Regions from separate parts of the Klebsiella africana genome, predicted to be linked through region 1. Evidence: predicted binding sites of a transcription regulator. Region 1 holds the regulator's gene; each other region holds the start of a gene.
The links. Region 1 encodes Fur, which represses iron uptake genes when iron is present. Its sites were predicted from a motif close to ATAATAATGAGAACNACTATCAA; they were not measured.
Positions count from the first base shown of each region.

Region 2: a site for Fur is predicted at 1,068-1,090, ahead of LGL98_RS14770 (TonB-dependent siderophore receptor). Genes of this name have one in related genera too.
Region 3: a site for Fur is predicted at 1,340-1,362, ahead of efeU (iron uptake transporter permease EfeU). Genes of this name have one in related genera too.

Region 1 covers NZ_CP084874.1:3,660,992-3,663,261, reverse strand. Annotated here, with positions in the region: gene tcuA (FAD-dependent tricarballylate dehydrogenase TcuA) at 1-24, opposite strand, end outside; gene tcuR (tricarballylate utilization LysR family transcriptional regulator TcuR) at 122-1,048, opposite strand; gene fur (ferric iron uptake transcriptional regulator) at 1,175-1,627, opposite strand; gene fldA (flavodoxin FldA) at 1,919-2,270, opposite strand, start outside.
Region 2 covers NZ_CP084874.1:3,026,980-3,029,249, forward strand. Annotated here, with positions in the region: gene LGL98_RS14760 (YciC family protein) at 1-267, shown strand, start outside; gene LGL98_RS14765 (septation protein A) at 322-861, shown strand; gene LGL98_RS14770 (TonB-dependent siderophore receptor) at 1,130-2,270, shown strand, end outside.
Region 3 covers NZ_CP084874.1:3,265,599-3,267,868, forward strand. Annotated here, with positions in the region: gene efeO (iron uptake system protein EfeO) at 1-402, opposite strand, end outside; gene efeU (iron uptake transporter permease EfeU) at 454-1,284, opposite strand; gene LGL98_RS16005 (NupC/NupG family nucleoside CNT transporter) at 1,555-2,270, shown strand, end outside.

The sequences.
Region 1 (2,270 bases):
GCCAATCACCAGTACATCCACCATTATCGGCTCCCTTACAATTTAATTAATTGTTAAATTTGTAATTGGAATGTAGGCGGTGATGGCGGTGGGGCGCTATGGCGTAGCGCTAAAGAGGGGTTTAGTGAGCATAAAGGGTGGCGCCCGGCCAGCGGTCAGACTCTACCAGCTGACGCATAACTTTGCTCAGTATTACCCGTGCGGCAAGGCCTGCCGGGGTGAGTTCATCATCGGACAGGCTGACCAGAAAGTTGGGGCGACTGAGTACCGGATTGACGACGTCGATCACTCTCAGCGCCTGGTGGTCGAGATGGGAGATAGCGGCCCCGGGCTGCAGGGTGGCCCCCAGTCCGCTGCGCACGGCCTGCATCAGCAGGGCCAGGCCGTCGATCTCCGCCACCACCTCAACGCTGATATGATGCTGCTGGCAAACCGCCTCCAGCCTGCCGCGCAGACCGTGGCCCTGGCTTGGCATAATCAACGGCAGGGAGGTGAGCTGGTCAGGGGTGATATGGTCATCCTGAAGAGGGGCTAGCAGCGCATGGGTGCCAATCAGGAACAGGCGCTCTTCCAGCACCGGTCTGGCGCTCCAGCGCAGGATCTTCTCCTGCTGGAAAACGATAGCTAAATCGAGCTGGCGAGTGTTGATCATCCGTTCCAGATTGCCGGAAAGGCTTTCAACCAGATGCAGACGCACGTCGGGGTAGCTTTCGCGCATCGCATTGATGAACGGAACACCGAGAACGGAGGCGGTGCTGGGGGCCATGCCGACGCTGACGTGGCCCGACAGGCGCGCCTCGCGGGCGGCGAGGATGGCGTCATCGGCATGGCGCAGCGCCAGCTGCGCTTGTGAGTAGAAGGCGAGGCCCGCGCTGGTGGGCGTGACTCCGCGGGAGGTCCGCTGCAGCAGGCGAATGGCCAGTTCGTTTTCCAGGCGCGCGATCTGCTGGCTAAGCGCCGAGACACCGATATTGAGATCGAGCGCAGCTCGCCCCATGCTGCCGGTCTCAACAATGCGCACAAAGTAGCGTAGCTGGCGAAGTTCCATATCAACTCTCCGGACAAAGCGGGGGTGAGGAAGGTTACCCCAGAGGCGTGAGCGGGAAGCGCGGCAGAAGCGCCCATAAAAAAGCCAACCGGCAGGTTGGCTTTTCAGAGCAGACGAAGCGGGGAATTACTTTTCCACTGCGTCGTGGGCGTGTTCGTCCTCGCGGCAATCCCCTTCCGCACAGTGGCCGTACAGATACAGACTGTGGTTGGTCAGGCGGATGCCGTGACGGGAAGCGATTTCACGCTGGCGCGCTTCAATAGAGTCATCACTGAACTCGATCACTTTGCCGCAGTCGAGGCAGATCAGGTGATCGTGGTGATGCTGCTGGGTCAGTTCGAAAACGGATTTTCCGCCTTCGAAATTATGACGAGTCACGATGCCGGCGTCATCAAACTGGTTGAGGACGCGGTAAACGGTCGCCAGACCAATCTCTTCGCCCATGTCGATCAGGCGTTTATATAAGTCTTCCGCACTGACATGATGGTTATCCGGTTCCTGCAGCACTTCGAGGATTTTCAGTCGAGGAAGTGTGACTTTCAGGCCAGCCTTCTTTAATGCGGTATTGTTGTCAGTCATGCGGAATCTGTCCTGTTGCTAAACGATCTACTTCCTTCAACGGAAGTCATACAGAAATTAACCCGACGTAATGCGTCTCATTATAGAACTGCCATTGGTAAATGAAAACTGCAAGCATCAGGCCTGGTTTGCTGTCAAAAACGAGGCACCAGCTACAAACTGCGTCACGTGCCTCGTAGAATCAGAGGACATTGTACAGATATGTGATTAAAAGTTAAAAACTTGTAGCTATTAGTTTGATTGCTTTTGTCTATTAATGCGACGCAACTCAATAGTTACGCCGCTTAATCATCAGGCGTTTTTGATTTCTTCGAGGTGCAGCTCTTCGGCAACCTGCTTCACCCACTTCTCAACGCGCTCATTAGTCAGCTCCGGCTGGCGGTCTTCATCGATGGCGAGGCCGACGAAGTGGTCGTCATCCGCCAGGCCTTTGGAAGCCTCGAAATGATACCCCGCCGTCGGCCAGTGACCGACGATGGTCGCCCCGCGTGGCTCAATGATGTCGCGGATGGTGCCTAGCGCGTCGCAGAAGTATTCTGCGTAGTCTTCCTGGTCGCCGCAGCCGAACAGCGCCACCAGTTTGCCATTGAAGTCGATCTCTTCCAGCGTCGGGAAAAAGTCGTCCCAGTCACACTGTGCTTCA
Region 2 (2,270 bases), 630 kb from region 1:
TTTGCGCCGATCATGCTGGTACAGGACAAAATGGGCATCCTCAGCGCCATGCGCAGCAGCATGCGCCTGGCGTGGGCCAACCTGCGGCTGGTGGCGCCAGCCATTATTGGCTGGCTGGCGGCAAAAACCCTGCTGTTACTGCTCGCTTCCAGTTTTGCCGTCCTGACGCCGAATGTAGGGGCAGTGGTCATCAACACCATCAGCAACCTGATTTCCGCCCTGTTGCTGATCTATTTATTCCGCGTATATATGCTTATCCGCAGCTAATTTTAACCAGGATCGGGGGCATCCCCGGTCCGTCCTGAAAGACGGGATCGATGTATGAAGCAGTTTCTGGATTTTTTACCGCTGGTGGTCTTCTTTGCCTTCTATAAGCTTTACGATATCTATGCCGCCACCACGGCGCTGATTGTGGCGACCGCCATCGTGCTGATCTACAGCTGGGTGCGCTATCGTAAAGTCGAAAAAATGGCGCTGGTCACCTTTGTGCTGGTGGCCGTCTTTGGCGGGTTAACCATCTTCTTCCACAATGATGAGTTTATTAAATGGAAGGTGACGGTGATTTATGCCCTGTTCGCCGGCGCGCTGCTGTTCAGCCAGTGGGTGATGAAAAAGCCGCTGATCCAGCGCATGCTGGGCAAAGAGCTGACCCTGCCGCAGCAGGTCTGGTCGCGGCTTAACCTGGCCTGGGCAGTATTCTTTATCCTCTGTGGGCTGGCCAATATCTATATCGCGTTCTGGCTGCCGCAAAATATCTGGGTCAACTTCAAGGTCTTTGGCTTAACCGCCCTCACGCTGGTCTTTACGCTGCTGAGCGGGATCTACATCTACCGTCATATGCCCCAGGACGACCACCACTAATTGCTCCGCCGGCGCGCCAACGCGCGCCGCGCTCACCCCGGACGATCTCACTGCGCTGGCAACCGTTCCCTGCAATCACAACTTCCGCACATAACCTGACAGCGTTTCCGCCACAATACGCAAGTTCCCTACATGATTTCTCTCAACAGCATAAAAAATTGCGGTAATTGTGAGGATTTTATGGAGATTCATTTCCTTACATTGTAATGATAATGGTTATCATTAATATTCTCGATCTCATTTTATTGGCTTTGAAAAGGATATTTATATGAGATCGCTGCAATATTATGCTCCAACGACCCTGGCGCTGGTCATATCCAGTCTGCTCGTCCCGAACGCCTTTGCTGAAGAGTCAGAACAAGATACCGAAACGATGATTGTGCGCAGTACGGCGGAAGAGGCGCTTAAGCAACAGCCCGGGGTGTCGATTATCACGGCAGAGGATATTGCTAAGCAGCCGCCGGTCAACGATCTCTCAGACATCATCCGTAAAATGCCCGGGGTGAATTTGACCGGCAACAGCGCCAGCGGCAGTCGGGGCAACAACCGCCAGATTGATATTCGCGGCATGGGGCCGGAGAACACCCTGATCCTGATAGATGGGGTACCGGTCACGTCACGTAACGCGGTTCGCTATAGCTGGCGCGGCGAACGCGATACCCGGGGCGACAGCAACTGGGTACCTGCCGAAATGGTCGAGCGAATTGAAGTTCTCCGCGGTCCGGCTGCCGCACGCTATGGTTCCGGCGCGGCGGGGGGAGTGGTCAACATCATTACCAAACGCCCGACCAACAACTGGCACGGTTCGCTCTCTTTCTTCACCAATCAGCCGGAAAACAACAAGGAAGGCACGACTAATCGCGCTAATTTCAATCTCAGCGGCCCACTGGCCGGCGAGGCGCTGACCATGCGCCTGTATGGCAATATCAATAAAACGGAACCCGACGCCTGGGACATTAACCATGCGCAAAACGGCTCTTACGCTGCGGGACGTGAAGGGGTCCGCAATAAAGACATTAACGCCCTACTGTCATGGAAAATGACCCCGCAACAAATTCTCGATTTCAGCTACGCCTACAGCCGTCAGGGGAATATCTATGCCGGTGATACTCAATACAGCAACGGCAATCTTAGCCCGAACGGGCTGGTAGACTCCCTGTACGGCCACGAAACTAATCGCCTCTATCGCCAGTCCTGGGGACTGACCTACAACGGTCTATGGGATTGGGGTCAGTCCAAAGCCGGTGTTTACTACGAGAAAACCAACAATACCCGACTGCAGGAAGGCTCTACCGGCCGCGTCGAAGGTATGATCAACAGTGAAGATTATGCCACCAGCCGTCTGGAATCCTGGCGTACTACCTCGGAATTCAATGTGCCTTTTTACTGGCTGGCAGACCAGACGCTGA
Region 3 (2,270 bases), 400 kb from region 1:
TTCGCCGAGGCTCAGCACCGCATCCGCTTTCGCCGCGTCTTTGGTGGCGGCGCCGGTGACAATCAGTTTGCCTTTCGGGTTGGTGAGCAGGCCGCAGGTCATGTCATATTCGCCCGGCTGCAGGTTCGCGGTGAGCTTCTGGGTAAAGCCCGGCGCGATGTTCTCACGCTCTTCCACCACCATCACCCCTTTCAGAATCTCCCACTCCAGCGCTTTCTGGCTGTGGTTCTGAATAATAAACTGGGTTTTACCCGCGTTAACGGTCACCTGCATCGGTTCGCACTGTTTATCGTTGACGGTGACTTTGACCTGCGGGATATCCGCAGCCTGAGCACCCAATGCAGAGCTGAGCAGCGCGGCCACGGTCACCCGCAGCGCATTACGGCGAAAATGAATCATCATGATCATCCCTTTCGGTAAGTAGAGTGTCGCTTATAAGCTCGCAGCGCCCGGTCAGGCAGCCCGCGAGGCAGTGGTATTATTCCGCGGCGGCAGGGCAAACAGCACCAGCGCCGGGATCAGATAAAGTAGATAGACAGCCACTTCGCTGACGCTCGGAGTCTCCTGATAGCCGAAGATCCCCTCCAGCAGCGTGCCGAACAGCGTATGCGTCGACAGCACATTGCTCAGATCGAAGGCGGTATCCTGGAACAGGTTCCACAGGCCCGCCTCGTGGAAGGCGCGGATCGCCCCCGCGGCCAGGCCAGCGGCCACCAGCAGAATAAACAGACTGGTCCATTTGAAGAACACGCCGAGGTTAAGGCGGATACCGCCCCAGTAGAGCAGGAAGCCCAGCACAATAGCGGTGGCCAGGCCCAGCACCGCCCCCAGCGGCGGCCAGATGCCAACGTCCTGCTGGAATGCCGCCAGCAGAAAGAAGACCGACTCCAGTCCCTCACGGGCGACCGCGAAAAAGACCATCATCACCAGCGCCCAGCCATGGTGATTGCCGCGCTGCAGCGCCTTGTCCACGGCCTGCTCCAGCTGCTGCTTGACGTTGCGTGAGACATTGCGCATCCAGAAGACCATCCACGTCAGGATCACCACCGCAATGACCGCGACGATCCCTTCGAACAGCTCCTGTTCACGCTGAGGAAATTCCCCGGTGGTTTCGTTGATAAAAATGCCTAAGCCAAGACACAGCGCCGCCGCGAGGATCACGCCAATCCACATCACGCCAATCCAGTTGCCGCGCTGGGTGCGTTTCAGATAGCTGGCGATCAGGCTGACAATCAGCGCCGCCTCCAGGCCTTCGCGTAACATAATGAGAAATGGGACAAACATGCCAATACCCTTAAATGTAAAGCACCGTCAACGAAAGCAAAAACAGGTAATATTTATGATAGTGATTATCATTACAATACTCAGAAACACAAGCGAAATGTTTAGAGAATGATGACTATCTGTAAATAAATCGCTGGCAAATAATGACTTACGAAAATATTCGCCTGTTATCAGGGAAAAGAATAAGCAAAGGATTTTTTACGCCAGATATTTACCCGTCGCAGCGGCTATGGCTAAATGGCGGCCTTATTGACCTGCGAAAAGAACAACATGACTGCATTTTTTCATTTCCTGCTGGCGCTGGCGGTGATCCTTGCCCTGGCCTGGCTTGTCAGCTACGACAGACAAAAGATTCGTATTCGTTACATTCTCCAGTTGATTATTATCGAAATAGCGCTCGCTTTCTTTTTCCTGCACGCCGAAAGCGGCCTGTTGCTGGTGAAAAATATCTCCGGCTTTTTTGCTTCACTGTTAGGCTTTGCCGCCGAAGGGACCAATTTCGTGTTTGGCGGCATGAGCGAAAAAGGCTTAGCCTTTATTTTCCTGGGCGTCCTGTGTCCGATTGTGTTTATTTCCGCGCTGATTGGTATTCTCCAGCACTGGCGGATCCTGCCGATTTTTATTCGCCTGATTGGCACCCTGCTGTCGAAAGTCAACGGCATGGGTAAGCTGGAATCTTTCAATGCCGTCAGCTCGCTGATCCTCGGCCAGTCGGAGAACTTCATCGCCTACAAGGGCGTACTGGGCGACCTCTCCTCACGGCGGCTATTCACCATGGCGGCAACGGCCATGTCGACCGTATCGTTGTCGATTGTCGGCGCCTATATGACCATGCTGGACGCCAAATATGTCGTCGCGGCGCTGATCCTGAATATGTTCAGCACCTTTATCGTACTGTCGGTAATTAACCCGACGCGGCCGGGCAGCGAGCAGGAAATAAAACTTGAGAAACTGCACGAATCGCAGAGTTTCTTTGAAATGCTCGG